DNA from 3 places in the Rhizobium sp. NLR22b genome. Region 1 is predicted to be linked to each of the others. Evidence: riboswitches for the same ligand, from Rfam matches in the RefSeq annotation. Region 1 holds a riboswitch; each other region holds the start of a gene.
What was found. A riboswitch is a leader RNA that binds a small molecule or an ion and turns the genes downstream of it on or off. The one in region 1 is predicted to bind thiamine pyrophosphate.
Positions count from the first base shown of each region.

Region 1 (5,570 bases):
GCCATCGCTTCCAGTCCTTCTTTCTGAGCTTCGGCGCGAATGTCGTGGGAAATGCGCATGGAACAGAATTTCGGGCCGCACATCGAACAGAAATGCGCTACCTTGTGCGCCTCTTTCGGCAGGGTCTCGTCATGGAAGGAACGCGCCGTATCCGGGTCGAGCGAGAGGTTGAACTGGTCTTCCCAGCGAAATTCGAAGCGCGCCCGCGACAGTGCATCGTCACGGATGCGGGCGGCCGGATGGCCCTTGGCAAGGTCGGCGGCATGCGCGGCAATCTTGTAGGTGATGACACCGGTCTTGACGTCGCTGCGGTCGGGCAGGCCCAGATGCTCCTTCGGCGTGACGTAGCAGAGCATCGCCGTTCCGAACCAGCCGATCATTGCGGCTCCGATGCCGGAGGTGATGTGATCGTAGCCGGGGGCGATATCGGTCGTCAGCGGTCCGAGCGTATAGAAGGGAGCCTCGCCGCAGACCTTGAGCTGCTTGTCCATATTCTCCTTGATCTTGTGCATCGGCACGTGGCCGGGGCCTTCGATCATCACCTGGCAATCCCTGGCCCAGGCGATCTTGGTCAGTTCGCCGAGGGTTTCGAGCTCGGCAAATTGCGCGGCGTCGTTGGCATCGGCGATCGAGCCGGGGCGAAGACCATCTCCAAGCGAGAAGGATACGTCATAGGCGCGGCAGATGTCGCAGATTTCCTCGAAATGCTCATAGAGGAAGCTCTCCTTGTGGTGATGCAGACACCACTTGGCCATGATCGAACCGCCGCGTGAGACGATGCCGGTGACACGATTGACGGTGAGCGGGATATAGGCAAGCCGCACGCCCGCATGAATGGTGAAATAATCGACCCCCTGCTCGGCCTGTTCAATCAGCGTATCGCGATAGACTTCCCACGTGAGATCCTCGGCTATGCCGTTCACCTTTTCCAGCGCCTGGTAGAGCGGCACCGTTCCGATCGGAACCGGCGAATTGCGGATGATCCATTCCCGGATGTTGTGAATGTTGCGGCCGGTGGAAAGGTCCATGACCGTGTCGGCACCCCAGCGGATTGCCCAGACCATCTTCTCCACCTCTTCCGCCATCGACGAGGTAACGGCCGAGTTGCCGATATTGGCGTTGATCTTCACCAGGAAATTCCGGCCGATGATCATCGGTTCGGCCTCCGGATGGTTGATGTTGGCTGGAATGATCGCCCGGCCGGCTGCCACTTCCTGCCGCACGAATTCGGCCGTCACGAAATCGGGAACGTCAGCGCCAAAGCTCTCGCCGTCGCGAGCGAGCGCCTCCTTCGTGGCCTGCCGGCCAAGGTTTTCGCGGATGGCGATGAACTCCATTTCCGGCGTGACGATGCCGGCACGCGCATAGGCGAGCTGGGTGACGGCGCGGCCGGCCTTTGCCTTCAGCGGCGTGCTGCGAAGGGGGAATTCCGGCGTCAGCCGTTCGCCTGTGGCAAAACCATTGTCTTCAGGCTTCACCACACGGCCTTCATAGGCTTCGACGTCGCCCCGCGCCCTGATCCAGCTCTCGCGCAAACGCGGGAGCCCGGCGTCGATCGAGACCGTATGTGTCGGGTCGGTATAGGGGCCGGAGGAGTCATAGACCGTTACCGGCGGTTCGCCCGAGGTCGGGTGAAGGCTGATTTCGCGCATCGGCACGCGCAGATCCGGATAGAGCGTTCCGGGCTTGGCGATCTTGGTCGAGCCCGGAAGCGGGCCGGTGGTGACGACCGGAGTAAGCTTGGGTGCAACAATATTCATGGGTGAGGCTCCAAGGTTTGACGTTTGGAGACCCAGTTCCAGAGTTGGAATGATGAAAAGACGCCTCAAGCAACAAAGCGAAATCCGCCCGACAGCCGCAGCGTCCGCACCGTCCCTACGCCAGTATGAACTGGATCAGGTTCAACGGGTCACTGCGCCACAACAGGCAAAGCCGTATTGTTCAGCAGAATCTCAGCCCCTTGCCGGGACACCCCTGGTGAATGCTCGGCATCAAAGACCGGAGTGGCCCTGATGTCAAGCCGACCCTCACGCGTTCTCATCCGCCGGCTTTGAGTCCGCGGCAGACATCATTCCGCGTCCTCACGCGAGCTACGGCTCTCGCCAAAGGACTACCGTCAGCCGATCTCGGAAACTTGCGGCTTAGATAAGCGGGGATCGGTGTATCGACCCGACTGTACAAGAAATGCGCCACACCAACAGCAGACAAGACGTGGATAGCGAGCGTGCCTGACCTTGCAGAGGGCCTGCCAACGCAATTTTCCAGACCCCGGCTCAACGGCCCGGTATGTAAGTCAAGCGGCAATATTTATTCAGCTGAATTGAATGTTCGAAATAGCAAAATCACTGGAAGTACTTATCCGATTTCAGCATTGAACATATTTACACCGATAGCTGTTGTCCTTACTTCCTCTATCGTTATGTCTAGCAAGGCAACACCGATGTGAGACCACTCACGACGCGCCGTCCCCCAGCGGGACTCGCGGTCATTCTCCCTGACAATCAGCAGCCTTAAGCGTTCGACAGGTTCTTAGCGCGTCGAGCAAAAAGGCGCGCCATTTCCCCGTCATATCAACCAACGCCAACCGGGCGGTCATCGGGTGGACGAACCCGTGCGCCTATGCGAGAGAAAAGATGGAAACCCTCCAATACCTTAGCCCGATGGGATGGAAGGCGATCGAAATCGCTGTCACCCTCATCATACTGGCCATGCTGTTCCGGTGGAGCGGAGTAATCCGCTATATCCCCAACGACAGGCTCGGCATCCTCGAAAAGCTGTGGAGCTTTCGCGGCTCCGTCGACAATGGCTTCATCGCGCTCTATGGCGAGGCCGGCTTTCAGCCGGATGTCGTGCGCGGCGGTCTGCATTTCTTCATGCCGTTCCAGTATTCGATGCATCGCGCCAACCTCGTGACCATTCCGCAGGGCCAGATCGGCTATGTCTTCGCCCGTGACGGCGAGCCGTTGCCGCCGACCCAGACGCTGGCCTCGAATATCGATGCCGATGATTTTCAGGATGTGCGCAGCTTTCTCACCAAGGGCGGCCAGAAGGGGCCGCAACGCAAGATCCTGCGCGAAGGCACATATGCCATCAATCTCGCGCAGTTCATCGTGTTGACCGCGCAATCAACTTATGCAGTCAACCTGAACGCGTCGGAACAAAGACTGTTTTCCGACATGTCCACTTTGATCACTGAGCGGAATGGCTTCGAGCCCGTCCTCATCCACGACGCCGAGGACCTGATCGGGATCGTCACCATCCATGACGGTCCGGCGCTGCCGGATGGCGAGATCATCGCGCCGACCGTTGCCAACAACCCGAAGGATCCGAACTTCCACAATAATTTCCAGGATCCGGAGAAGTTTCTCAATGCCGGCGGTTATCGCGGCCGGCAATTGCAGGTGCTTGCCGACGGCAGCTATTTCCTCAACCGCATCTTCGCGACCGTCGAACTCGTGGAAAAGACGATCATCGACGTCGGCACGGTGGGTGTCGTCGTCTCCTATACCGGCCGGCGAAGCGCGGATATTTCAGGTCAGTCTTATCGCCACGGCGAACTGGTCGAGACGGGCGCACGCGGTGTCTGGTCGACGCCGCTTCTGCCGGGCAAATATGCGTTCAACACCTATGCCGGCAATATCATCATCGTGCCGACCACAAACTTCGTGCTCAAATGGACGAAGGAACAGTTCGGCGAGCACCGGCTGGACGAAAACCTTTCAGAAGTGTCGCTGATCACCAGGGATGCGTTCGAACCGGTGCTGCCACTCTCGGTCGTCGTGCATATCGACTATATGAAGGCGCCGCTCGTCGTGCAGCGTTTCGGGGACATCAAACGGCTGGTCGAACAGACACTCGATCCGATGGTCTCGGCCTACTTCAAGAATATCGCTCAGACCAAGACCTTGATCGAACTGCTGCAGGAACGCAGCGAAATCCAGCGCAGATCCGGTGACGAAATGCGGGAGAAGTTTTCGTCGTATAGCCTCGGGCTGCAGGAGGTGCTGATCGGTACGCCTCGCGCCAGTAATGGCCAGAACAGCATCGAGCAGATCCTCATCCAGCTGCGCGAACGCCAGATCGCCGTCGAGAAGGTCGAGACTTATAAGTTGCAGGAAGCGGCGGCGATCCAGGAGCGCACATTGCGCGAGAAAGAAGCACTGGCCGAACAGCAGGCCAAGATCACGACGTCGGCGCTCACCATCGAGATCAGCGAGAACGAAGGCAAGGCGCAGCTCGCCCGCACCCGCCAGCAGGCCGAAACCATTCAGGTCACCGCCAAGGCAGAGGCCGAGAAGGTGCGCCTGGCCGGCCTCGGCGAAGCCGACCGGATCAAGGCGATCGCACTTGCAGATGCCGAGCGTATCAAGGCGACCGGCCTTGCCGATGCCCAGAAGGTACGCGCCGTCGGTCTGGCGGAAGCCGAGGCGACCGAGAAGAAGGTGGCGGCCTTCGGCGGTCCGGACTATCAGCTCCACTCGCAGGTGCTGATGCGCTTTGCCGAAGCGATCGAAAACGGCAAGCTGCCGCTCGTGCCGCAGATCCAGGTCGCCGGTGCCGGCGGCGACAAGGGCGGCGCCAACGGCCTGGTGGAAATGATGCTGTCGATGCTGGTCGCCGATCGGCTTGGACGACAGGGTGCCCCGGCTGTGGTGCCAGCGCCGGCCGAATAACATTGATTGTGGATGGGCCGGTCATGCCGGCCCATTTTTCTTCCTGCCTAAAACGCCGGTCGGAAACTCTCGCGCAGAATTCCGAAAGTGGGCCGCCATTCGAATAGATCGACGCTCGTGTACACGCCGGAGCCAACGAAGGGATCTCCCGCGCTGAACGCCTCGAACTCGGCCAGCGTTTCGACTTCCGCAATTACGACGGCGGTAGAAGCCCTGCCCTCGGCCGGCGGTGCAGACGGGCCGGAAAGCATGATGCGGATCGTCGCGCCGCGCAGATAGGCCTTGTGTTCCTCGATCAATCGGGAACGTTCGGCCGCCTTGCCGGGGTCGCATACGGCATAGCGGACAACGATCATTGTTTATTCCAGATCGGCGTCAGCACGAAATCGAAATCGGAGCGCCAGACCGTCGGACGATCGATACGCTCGAAAGGCGCGACCAGGCTGTTTTTGACACCAAACACCGTATCGGATTCCAGATAGGGATCGTTGCCGACAAAAGTGTGGGTTACGAGCTTCTGATAACCTGGAGCCGTGATCAGGTAATGGGTATGGGCGGGACGGTAGGGATGGCGACCGAGCGAGGCCAGCATCTGGCCGACCGGACCGTCATCCGGGATCGGATAGGAGACCGGCTTGATGCCGACGAAGCTATAGGCGCCATCTGCACCGGTGATGAAAATGCCCCGGTTGTTCCATTTCGGCTGGATATCCGGCTGCTGGACGTCGTAGAAGCCATCGGCATTATCCGACCATACGTCGATCCGGGCTCCCTCGATCGGATGACCATCGAGATCCAGCACTCGCCCGATGAAGAGGCAAGTCTCACCCTTGCCGTCGAGCGAGATGTTTTCGCCCATCTGGCGGACGGGCGCCCCTTCGATGTGAAACGGTCCAA
Region 1 is NZ_JABDWM010000015.1:185,073-190,642, reverse strand. Features, by position in the region: gene thiC (phosphomethylpyrimidine synthase ThiC) at 1-1,760, opposite strand, end outside; TPP riboswitch at 1,855-1,986, opposite strand; gene HJC00_RS23560 (SPFH domain-containing protein) at 2,634-4,673, shown strand; gene HJC00_RS23555 (YciI family protein) at 4,721-5,029, opposite strand; gene HJC00_RS23550 (dioxygenase) at 5,026-5,570, opposite strand, start outside.

Region 2 (5,570 bases), on a different contig from region 1:
CTGCGACCGCGCCGGCGAGATAGTCCTTGGCAATGGCAACAGCCCCTGGCGTCGAGTCGCCTTTGGCGAGTTCGGCGGCCAGCGCGCTGGACAGCGTGCAGCCGGTGCCGTGGGTATTCTTGGTCGGCACGCGTCGCGCCTCGAACCAGTGCAGGCCGTCGGCAGTGGCAAGCACGTCGGGGCTTTCGTCACCGTCGAGGTGTCCGCCCTTGACCAGCACGGCGGCCGGACCAAGGGCGCGCAGCCGCTCGGCCTGGGCGGCCATCTCGGCCCGGTTTGTCGCGACCGGCTGGTGCAGAAGTGCGGCGGCTTCCGGCAGGTTCGGGGTGAGAAGCGTGGCAAGTGGCAGCAGCCGCCTGGTCAGCACGTCGACCGCTTCAGGTGCGAGCAGGGCGGCGCCCCCCTTGGCGATCATCACCGGGTCGAGAACGACGGGGATGCCACGCCGGTGCGCGAGGGCTGCGGCAACGGCCTCGGCGATGCCGGCATTGGCGATCATGCCGATCTTGACGGCGTCGACGCGCACATCGGCAAAGACGGCATCGACCTGGTCGGCGACGAATTGCGGCGGCACCAGATGCACGCCGCTCACCCCTTGCGTGTTCTGCGCCGTCAGCGCGGTCAGCACCGCCATGCCGTAGACGCCGCGGGCGGAAAAGGCCTTGAGATCGGCCTGGATGCCGGCGCCGCCCGAGGGATCGGAGCCGGCGATGGAGAGAACGTTGCGGATCATGGGCGGACCTTTCGGATTTCTGCGGCGATGCGGCGCGTGGCCGCCTCGGGGTCCGGCGTGCCGGCGATGGCTGAGACGACGGCAAGCCCATTGGCGCCTGCGGCAAATACCTCGGCCACGTGGTTCGCCTTGAGGCCGCCGATGGCGACTGACGGCACCGGCGAAGCCTTCACCAGCCTTGCCAGACCGTCAAAGCCGATCGGCTGCTTGTGGTCGGCCTTGGTCGGCGTCGCAAAGACCGGTCCGACGCCGGCATAATCGACGAGACCGGGATCGACGGCGCTAGCAAGCGGCGCGGTCTCGACCGAGAGGCCGAGGATCATCCCGGGGCCGATCATCGTCCGTGCCGTGCGCGCGTCCATGTCTTCCTGGCCGATATGCAGGCCGTCGGCACTTATGGCGATCGCCGCCTCGACATCGTCGTTGACGATGAGCAGGGCGCCGGTTCCCGCAAGCGCTTGTTTCAAGGCTCGGCCGGTCTCGATCATTCTGGTCGTGCCCGCATGTTTGTCGCGCAGTTGCACCATCGTGGCGCCGCCGGCAACGGCAAGGCGCGCGGTCTCGACCATGCCGATCCCGGCGCAGAGTTCGGGGTCGAGGACGAGATAGAGCGAAAGGTCGAAAACCTTCATACGGCCGAAATCCTTGCCCGGGCATCGAGCGTTTCGGCGTCCAGGGCTGACAGCGCATCGAGGAAACGCCAAGCGAAGGAGCCGGGGCCGGCCGCCCCGAGGGCGGCATCCTCGCCCGCGACGGAGAAGGTCGCAAGGGCCGCAACTGTCGCCCCGAACGTATCCTCAGGGGCGGTCGCGGCAAAGGCGCCGATCAGGCAGGTGAGCGAGCAGCCGAGTGCGGTGACCTGCGGCATCAGGACCGATCCGCCTTTGATGCGCACGGCTCTTTCACCATCGGTGACGAAATCGGCCGCACCGGTGACGGCGACCACCGCCCGCTGTCGCTCGGCGAGCCGCCGCGCCGAGCCTTCCGCCTGCTCGACCGGGTCGCGGCTGTCGACGCCCTGGCCGCGGCTCTCTCCGCCGGCAAGGGCGATGATCTCGGAAGCATTGCCGCGGATGATCGTCGGCTTCAGCGCCAGGAGATCGGCGACCGCTCCGCGGCGGAAGGCCGTCGCGTAATGCGCGACCGGATCGAGGACCCATGGTTTGCCGGCTGCGTTGGCGGCCCTCGCCGCCGTCTGCATGCCTTCGATCCATTGCGTCGAAAGCGTGCCGATGTTGATGGTCAATGCATTCGCGATGCCGGCGAATTCGCCGGCTTCTTCAGCGGCGTGCACCATGGCGGGCGAGGCGCCCGACGCAAGCAGAACATTGGCCGCGATGTTCATGGCGACATAATTGGTGATGCACTGGACGAGCGGCGGCTTTTCGCGCATCGCCTTCAGCATGGCTCCCGACGTGATCTTGTTTTGCATGGCGCCCCTTTCAGGCGGGGGCGGGCACGGGGCAATTCGTGCGGGCGAAACCGCGACCCCGAGCGACTCCCTCCGCCGGCATTATCCGGTTCAGGTTCGAAGGGTGCTTCTCAGCCCGTCTGTCGACGGGCGCCCCTGTCTCTCATCGCGCTCTTTTTCGCAGAGAACGGGGCGGATGTCATCTCGAAAATGAGGGTTCGGTACTCTCCTTGCGGCTGCGCTTTAGGCGTGAACGTTGCTGCTCAGGAATGCAATCCCGATCGCATCCTATCCGGCTAACTCAAATCGTGAAGATCCGTCGTAATCGCCGGCCCGATCGAAAACTCCGAAAACCGCACCCTCAACCCGCTGCGCTCCGGCGTGCAGGCCGCCGGCCCGACTTCATAGCGGTCGGCAGCCGGGAAGGGCGCTAGCCGCAGCAGCGGCCAGCGGCTGCCGTCGCGGGAGGCCTGGATGCGCATGGCGCCGCCTGCAACGGTGACGCGGATGTGGAAATCTTCGAGTTCCTTGAAGGGCTGGGACACCGACCAGTCGGATCTGCCGTCGGTGACGACGGCGCTGAGGAAGGCTTCGCCGTCGGTGAATTCGACGCCTGACTTCACCCAGCGTGTTTCGTCGAGGCGCACCATCAGGCCGGCCTGATCGTAGAGGGTGCGGAATTCGCCCTGGATGCGGATCTCGGCGGTGAAGCTGTCACCGGTGGGAAAAGCGAGGAAATGGCCGTTGTCGCGGGTGAAGCCGTAATAGGTTTCGCACCAAAAATCGGTTTTCTCGTCGGTCGTCAGGGTGAGGCTGGTTTCGTCTGCGCGCCAGCTGGCCGGCTCGTTCAGCCACTTTCCTTTGTTGAAATCGATGCTCATCCCGTTCTCCCGTTCTGTTGAAGCCTGACCGAAGGCGACCGCCTGACTTTGGCATATCATGCCGCTTTCATGCAGCGCAGACAGCCGCAGATGAAGATGGTGCTTTTTCGGCGTCGCGCTATCCGCGGCTGCATAATCCGTCGCCCGCGCTTGACAGGATCGATCCAGTTCTTATTCTGTTACAAAAAGATGAATTGCATAATAATGGAACTAAACGGGAGCCATCACATGAAAACACTGGTCGCATTCCTGCTCGGCACCGCGCTCGTCGCCCTGCCGTCCGCCCTGCTTGCCCAGGAAAAGGGCGGCGTCATCAATGTCGCGACGATCGGCGAGCCGCCGACGCTCGATCCGATGTCGTCGACGGCTGATCTTGTCGGCATCGTCACCCAGCATATTTTCGAAACGCTCTACACCTTCGACAAGAGTTGGAACGTCACGCCGCTGCTGGCCGAAAGCCTGCCGGAGATCAGCGCCGACGGCAAAACCTATACGATCAAGCTGAGGACCGGCATCAAGTTCCACGACAATACAGACATGACGTCCGAGGATGTTGTCGCCTCGCTTGGCCGCTGGACGAAGATCGCCTCGCGCGGCAAGCAGGTGGCGGGCTTCATCGGCAAGATCGCCGCGACCGATCCTTCGACCGTCACCATCACCCTGAAGCAGCCCTATGCGCCGCTGACCTCGTTGCTCGCCTTCAACAATTCGGCGGCGATCATCATCCCTTCCGAAAAGCAGGACGAACCGATGAAGGAATTCATTGGCACCGGCCCCTATATGCTGAAGGAGCGCAAGGCCGACCAATATATCCAGCTCGTCCGCTTCGACGGCTATAAGTCACGCGAGGGCGACGGCAATGGTTACGGCGGCGCCCGCCATCAATATCTCGATGAAATCCGCTTCGTGCCGGTGCCGGATCCGAACACCCGCGTCGAGGCCGCCATTTCGGGCCAATATGATTATGTCGACTCGATCGCGGTCGAATCCTACGACAAGCTGAAGGCGTCGACTGCCTCGCAGCCGGTCATGCTGAAGCCCTTCGGTTATCCGGTCTTCGTCTTCAATACGAAGGAAGGTGTGGCTGCCAATGTCGAGGTCCGCAAGGCGATCCGCCAAGCGCTCAGCATGGAAGACATGCTGGCGGCAGCCTTCGGCAGCAAGGATTTTTATGCGCTCGACGGCGCCATCTACCCCAAGACCTTTGCCTGGTCGACGGATGCCGGCGTCGAGGGCGCCTATAATGTCGCCGATCCGGAAGGGGCGGCGGCTGCCGCCAAGAAAGCGGGTTACAACGGCGAGCCGATCCGCATCCTGACCAGCCGTCAATACGAGTTCCATTACAAGATGGCGCAGGTCGCCGCCGAATATCTGAAGCTTGCCGGCTTCACCGTCGATATGCAGGTGGTGGACTGGGCGACGCTGACGCAGCGCCGCACCGATCCGAAGCTCTGGGATATCTATATCACCCACAGCCCCTTCCTGCCGGAGCCGGCCCTCATCGGCTCGCTCTCGACCAGTTCGCCGGGCTGGTGGGACACGCCAGCCCGCAAGGCCGCCGTCGATGCCTTCACCTCCGAGGTCGACCCGAAGAAGCGCGTGGCGCTCTGGGCCGATGTTCAGAAGGCGGTTTATACCGACGCGCCCTTCATGAAGATCGGCGATTTCAACGCCGTCTCGGCGAAGTCGGTCAAGCTCGAAGGAGTCGATCCGGCTCCCTGGCCGTATTTCTGGAACGCTTCGATCAAGAAGTGAGCATCACCGCCGGCACCGGTCCTTCGGGACCGGTACCGGTCATCTTTTCTGCCGCATCTGCAAGGGCTTGAAGGCCGGCATTCATGATCCGCTACATCCTCCAGCGCCTGTTCGGCATGATCGTCGTGATGTTTCTCGTCGTCACGGTCGTCTTCGTCATCGTGCGTGTGACGCCGGGAGATCCGGCCGCCGTTATGCTCGGGCCGGATGCGACGCCGCAGGATATTGCCGATCTCCGAACCCGGCTCGGCCTCGATCAATCGCTCGGGTTGCAATATGTCTATTATATCGGCCAGTTGCTGAAGGGTGATCTCGGCCAGTCGATCTTCCTGAACATGCCCGTCACATCGGCCCTCATCGACCGGGCCGAGCCGACCTTCTTCCTGACGCTGTTTTCGCTTGCCATTGCCAGCGCCATCGCCCTGCCGATCGGCATCTATGCCGCCTATCGGCGCGGTTCCTTCATTGACCAGGCGGCAACGACGCTCGCCATGTTCGCCGCCAGCATTCCGAGCTTCTGGCTCGGGCTCATTCTCATGCAGTTCTTCGCCGTGCGGTTCAATCTCTTCCCGGTCTCGGGATATGGCGGCCCGGGCTCGACCTTCATCGACCGGATGTATCACCTGACCCTGCCGGCCTTTGCGCTTGGCATCGTCTCCTCGGCGTTGATCCTGCGCTTCACCCGCGCCTCGATGCTCGATGTGCTCGGCGACGATTATATCCGCACGGCCCGCGCCAAGGGCTTGATCGAGCGCAAGGTCATCCTCAAGCACGCGTTGAGGAATGCGCT
Region 2 is NZ_JABDWM010000002.1:424,194-429,763, forward strand. Features, by position in the region: gene thiD (bifunctional hydroxymethylpyrimidine kinase/phosphomethylpyrimidine kinase) at 1-733, opposite strand, end outside; gene thiE (thiamine phosphate synthase) at 730-1,365, opposite strand; gene thiM (hydroxyethylthiazole kinase) at 1,362-2,165, opposite strand; TPP riboswitch at 2,216-2,312, opposite strand; gene HJC00_RS05725 (DUF1349 domain-containing protein) at 2,441-3,025, opposite strand; gene HJC00_RS05730 (ABC transporter substrate-binding protein) at 3,254-4,780, shown strand; gene HJC00_RS05735 (ABC transporter permease) at 4,864-5,570, shown strand, end outside.
Region 2: another riboswitch for thiamine pyrophosphate. It lies ahead of thiM (hydroxyethylthiazole kinase); the one in region 1 lies ahead of thiC (phosphomethylpyrimidine synthase ThiC).

Region 3 (5,570 bases), on a different contig from region 1:
AGCTCGCGTGCCATCTTTGCGGTCAGCACCGCTTCCGCGACGCTGTGGCAACCTGCAGTGTTGGGAAGGATACGAACGCCGAGCGCGCGGATCATCTCGAAGAAGGCACCACCGCTGCGGCCCCCCGACATCTCACGACGAAGAGAGACGGTGACGATTTCCGTCGCCGACTGCCAGACGGCCTCGGAGAGGACGGCAGGAGAGGGGTATTGCGCTGTGCCGAGCAGCAGACGGGAGTTTATTTCGGCCCCATAGAGCGTCAGCATCCGTCAGCCTCCCTGCATCGGCGACAGGATTTCGATCCTGTCATTGTCGTTGAGCGAACGATCGAAGCGGTCTTCGCGATGGACAAGCTCACCGTTGACGGCTGTCGCCAGCCAGTCACCCTCGTATTCCATCAGGACTAAAAGCTCCGACAGCGTCTCAGCCGCGACATCCTGGGCCTCGCCATTAACGATCACTTTCATGAGGCATTCCTTCCCGTGGTATGTTGGTTGAAGACAAGTTCAGCCGCCTCGGCCGCCATGGCTGGCGCGAGCAGAAAGCCGTGGCGGAAGAGGCCGTTGAGCGAGATCACCTTTCCCTGACGGCTTGCGCGTGGAAGATTGTCTGGAAAGGCTGGGCGGATTCCGACACCCGTTTCGATTATGGTTGCATCGGCAAAGGCCGGAAATAGCGTGTATGCAGAGTTGAGCAGTTCCATCAGTGAGCGGGCGACTATAGGCCCGTCGAATTCCGTCTCGATCATCGTCGCGCCGACCATGAACAGACCGTTTCCTCGCGGGACGATGTAGACGGGGATACGCGGATGGAGCAGGCGGACCGGCCGGGAGAGATCCACGTCGAAGCTTCTAAGGTAAAGCATTTCGCCGCGGACGCCGCGCAATTCCTTTACCTCGCCGATCTGCGCTGCGCCCGTGCAATCGACGACACTGTCGAAGCTCTCGTGCGGCCTCTCGCCCACGAAGGTGACCCCCTGATCCGTCAGCTTGGTGCGCAGCAGACACAACACTCGCCGAGGATCGAGATGGGCTTCGCGGCGAAAGAACAGCCCGTGCCGGAACCGCCCGGCAAGGGAGGGTTCCAGCGCCGCGATCGCCGGCTCGTCCAGCCATTCATAACCCGTCGTGCGGCAGGCAAAGCGTCGCAGTTCACCAAGATCGCGAGCAGAGGCGACCACGAGCGTTCCGTTTCGTCGCACCTCTCCCGGCACCATTGCTTCCCATTTGTCGGCGGCGGTGAGACCGCGCGTGAGTACTGCGTCATCAGTACTCTCCCGCTCGCACCAAGGCGCCAACATTCCGCCCGCGAGCCACGAAGCAGCACGCAGGAAACCGTCATATGGATCCAGCACGGTGACCTCGGCATCTCGAGCGCGCAGTTCATGCGCCACCGTCAGGCCGGCGACGCCGGCCCCTTTGACAAGCACACGCATCTCATTCGCCCGAATGTTGCAGGGTTTGAACTGGCATATAGAGGTCGCCGCCCTCGCGATAACGCGCTGCCATCGCGTCTAGCCCCTCCTTCTGCGCTTCGGCGCGGATATCGTGCGAAATCCGCATGGAGCAGAATTTCGGGCCGCACATGGAGCAGAAATGGGTCACCTTTTGGGCTTCCTTCGGCAACGTCTCGTCGTGGAAGCTGCGGGCGGTTTCGGGGTCCAGCGAGAGGTTGAACTGATCCTCCCAGCCGAATTCGAAACGGGCACGCGAGAGCGCGTCATCGCGCAGCTGTGCTGCCGGATGCCCCTTGGCGAGATCAGCCGCGTGGGCCGCGATCTTGTAGGTGATGACGCCTACCTTCACGTCGTTGCGGTCGGGAAGCCCCAGGTGCTCCTTGGGCGTGACGTAGCAGAGCATCGCCGTACCGAACCAGCCGATCATTGCTGCGCCGATGCCGGAGGTGATGTGATCGTAACCCGGTGCGATATCCGTCGTCAGCGGTCCAAGCGTATAGAAGGGCGCCTCGCCGCAGACCTTGAGCTGCTTGTCCATGTTTTCCTTGATCTTGTGCATCGGCACATGGCCGGGGCCTTCGATCATCACCTGGCAGTCTTTCGCCCAGGCGATCTTGGTCAACTCTCCCAGTGTTTCCAGTTCGGCGAATTGCGCTGCATCGTTGGCATCGGCGATGGAGCCAGGACGCAGGCCGTCGCCGAGCGAGAAGGAAACGTCATAGGCGCGGCAGATATCGCAGATCTCCTCGAAATGCTCGTAGAGGAAGCTCTCGCGATGATGATGGAGACACCACTTGGCCATGATCGAGCCGCCGCGCGAGACGATGCCGGTGACGCGGTTGACGGTGAGCGGGATGTAGTGAAGCCGCACGCCGGCATGGATGGTGAAATAGTCGACGCCCTGTTCGGCCTGCTCGATCAGCGTGTCGCGATACACCTCCCAGGTCAGGTTCTCGGCAATGCCCTCGACCTTCTCCAGCGCCTGGTAGAGCGGCACGGTACCGATTGGTAGCGGCGAATTGCGGATGATCCATTCGCGGATGTTGTGAATGTTGCGGCCGGTGGAAAGGTCCATGACGGTGTCGGCACCCCAGCGCGCCGCCCAGAGCATCTTCTCGACCTCTTCGGCCATCGACGACGTGATGGCCGAATTGCCGATATTGGCGTTGATCTTCACCAGGAAATTGCGGCCGATGATCATCGGCTCGGCTTCGGGATGATTGATGTTGGCGGGGATGATCGCTCGTCCCGCCGCCACTTCCTGCCGGACGAATTCCGCCGTCACATGGTCCGGAATATGAGCGCCGAAGCTCTCGCCGTCTCGAACCATTGCCTCCTCCTGCGCCTTGCGGCCGAGGTTTTCGCGGATGGCTATGAATTCCATCTCGGGCGTGACGATGCCGGCGCGCGCATAAGAGAGCTGGGTGACTGCACTGCCATCCTTTGCGCGCAGCGGCTGGCGTAGCGCGGGGAATTCGGGCGTCAGCCTTTCGCCGCTGGCAAAGCCGTTGTCTTCGGGACGGACATGGCGGCCCTTATAGGCCTCGACGTCGCCGCGGGCGAGAACCCAGTCACGTCGCAGTGAGGGCAGCCCCTGTTCGACACGGATCTCGGTGCCCTCGATCGTATAGGGGCCGGACGAGTCGTAGACGACAACGGGCGGCTCGCCCGATGTCGGATGAAGGCTGATTTCGCGCATCGGCACGCAAATGTCGGGATGGATGTCCCCCCGACTGTAGATCTTCCTGGATGTCGGCAAGGGGCCGGTGGTGACGGTTGGGGTGATATTCTTTGCGGCGATGTTCACGGTTTGAGGCTCCAAGTTTGAGTTTGGAGACCCAGTCCTCAGCCGGAATGATGGAAAGACGCCGGCACGGATTCCACGCGTGAATCCGAAACCTCTCGAGCGCTTGCACCGTCCCTACGCCAGTATGAACTGGATCAGGTTCAACGGGTCACTGCGCGCGATAGCAGTATCTCAGCCCCTTGCCGGGACCCCCCTGGTGAATGCCAAAAAGGGTAGAGGCTTGCCGAGGGGACTGTCAAGTGACCATCTGCGATGGCTCAGGATCGTGCGTCGCCGCGATCAACGAATCGACAAGTCAGTCGCCCGACGGCACGCTTCCGCAAGGCAGGCGCTTTTGTCGCATGCAGTGGCTGTCGATTTTTATCCCGCGCAATTCAGCAAGTATGCTGAGCTACCGAAGCGCTATTGAGAAAGCAGGCGCGGAACTGGAAAGTCTAGTACTTTGTCCGTGTAGCTTTCGACCAAGGCGCTAAACGGCGTGCCGTCTCGAAGTTTCAGTACGGCACGATGTTCGAGCAGGAACGGCGGCAGGCTGAGGGAACTTGTTTCATGCGCTGTTAAGCCGTCCATGTCCCAGCCTTCGGATAGAGGGGACCAGAGCAACTTGGCAGACAGGTTTGTGCGAGTGAAATTAAGAGCCTGAACGGCTCTGCCAAACGCGATATCGCTGGTCTTCAAAGCCTGATTCATCTCTGCAGTTAATTTTGCGGGTACATACCAGTTGTCGGCTTCCGACAAGACGCGGTCGCCGCAGACCAGGCGGACGCGGCGATAAGCGATCAGCTCACCGGGTCCGACGGTCAGAAGTTCACGGATGTGCTCATCGGCCGGCTTGTCTTGCCCGCCCACACGCTGAGCTACAATCTTAGAACCTTCCGGTGCGAGCTTGTGCGCGGCGCACCAGCGATCAAGGGTCAACGTAGCACTGGCGTTACTCAGGAGATTGGCATTCAAGGTCTGAAGGACCGCAAGCGCTTCCACTCGAGATGTTGGCGAGTTCAGCCACTGAGACCCTATAGACGGTTCTTGCGCAATTGCGATCTGGGTGCCCAGCACGATGGCAGTCGCTGCAAGTGCGGCGATGCGAATGCGTTTCGAAGAACAAAATGACACGGAGAACGAATCCTTTCTGCGGTGAATTTGATGGGCGAACCCTGCGCGTCAAATTTCCTTGATTTTGGCAGGCGAGCGCGCGTTGTCAGCGTATTTGATGCCAGCAGCAAGATTTGAACTGCGCCTTGCGGGTACCGTTTAACGGTCGGGTTCCCGATAGACTTTCTTACCATCTTCCGATGTTCCTGCCGTGCTGGTTCACACCTGTTGAAGCCTGTGTGCCCGAGCCGTCCTTTGCTTGCGTCGCATCAAGGTCGTCCATGATATCCTCCATCCGCTCGCCGACTTGTTGTTGGAGTTTGCAAGCGTTGGCGACTGAGCCGATGCTTCCATCCCGGAATATGGAAACTCAATAGACGTGGATTTCAAAGGAGGAACGTGGCGGCCGGTCCAAATTCTCCCAATTCACTTAACGGTTTAGCGCCTTTGTCGTCCTCTCGCTCGTTGCGAGATGTTCATATAGCTGGATCGGATAAAATAGCTCGCAACCGAAAGCAAAATCCAGGAGCCATTGTTGGAAAAAGGTCTTCTTCGTCGACCCGGAGCCCTCCTGCCGCTCGAGTGACAATTGCAGACCAGGCAGCGACACACCGTCGATGGTTGCCAACTGCAGATGCGAGGAGCCAAGGCGCTTGTCTGATTGCTTTTTCTGATGCATGTCATCGTGCTCCTTGTGCAAGCCTCCCGACGATGATGTCGCCGGCAAGATTTCAGCATTCATAGGAAGTAATCTTCCTGCACTGTGCTGTCGTAGCTCCTATTCAGGACAATTCATGAAATACGTCAGCAACGCAACAGATGAGACGGATATATCTTATAGTATATCGTTTTCGTTCGAGACATGGCAAATATCCGTGTGAAAAGTTCGTGAGTGATATGGTATATTATTGCATATATACTTACATATATTGATTTTCACAGCTTTGGGTGGCTGGATGGAATGGCAGGTCTTTGAAGGCCACGGCAGACGCCCGCTGGTCGAAATGGCAATCGGACGATACAAGGCTATCATCGGGCGGCGTCTGCGGGCCAGGTCGCCCCTAGTCAGCAGATCAACTGCGCCCTTCTCAGGCATGCTTGGCTTTGCGCCCGAAATCCATTCGCCGCACGGCACAATCAGCCGTTCCAAAGATTCGCAAGGACAGCTCGTCGTCGTCGGCGGCGCTCGAAGCTCCACAAGACGTTTAACGGCCA
Region 3 is NZ_JABDWM010000028.1:34,671-40,240, reverse strand. Features, by position in the region: gene HJC00_RS29765 (thiazole synthase) at 1-266, opposite strand, end outside; gene thiS (sulfur carrier protein ThiS) at 270-467, opposite strand; gene thiO (glycine oxidase ThiO) at 464-1,435, opposite strand; gene thiC (phosphomethylpyrimidine synthase ThiC) at 1,437-3,263, opposite strand; TPP riboswitch at 3,357-3,468, opposite strand; gene HJC00_RS29745 (hypothetical protein) at 3,666-4,376, opposite strand; gene HJC00_RS29740 (hypothetical protein) at 4,786-5,097, opposite strand; partial or broken gene HJC00_RS33230 (IS5/IS1182 family transposase) at 5,306-5,499, shown strand.
Region 3: another riboswitch for thiamine pyrophosphate. It lies ahead of thiC (phosphomethylpyrimidine synthase ThiC); the one in region 1 lies ahead of thiC (phosphomethylpyrimidine synthase ThiC).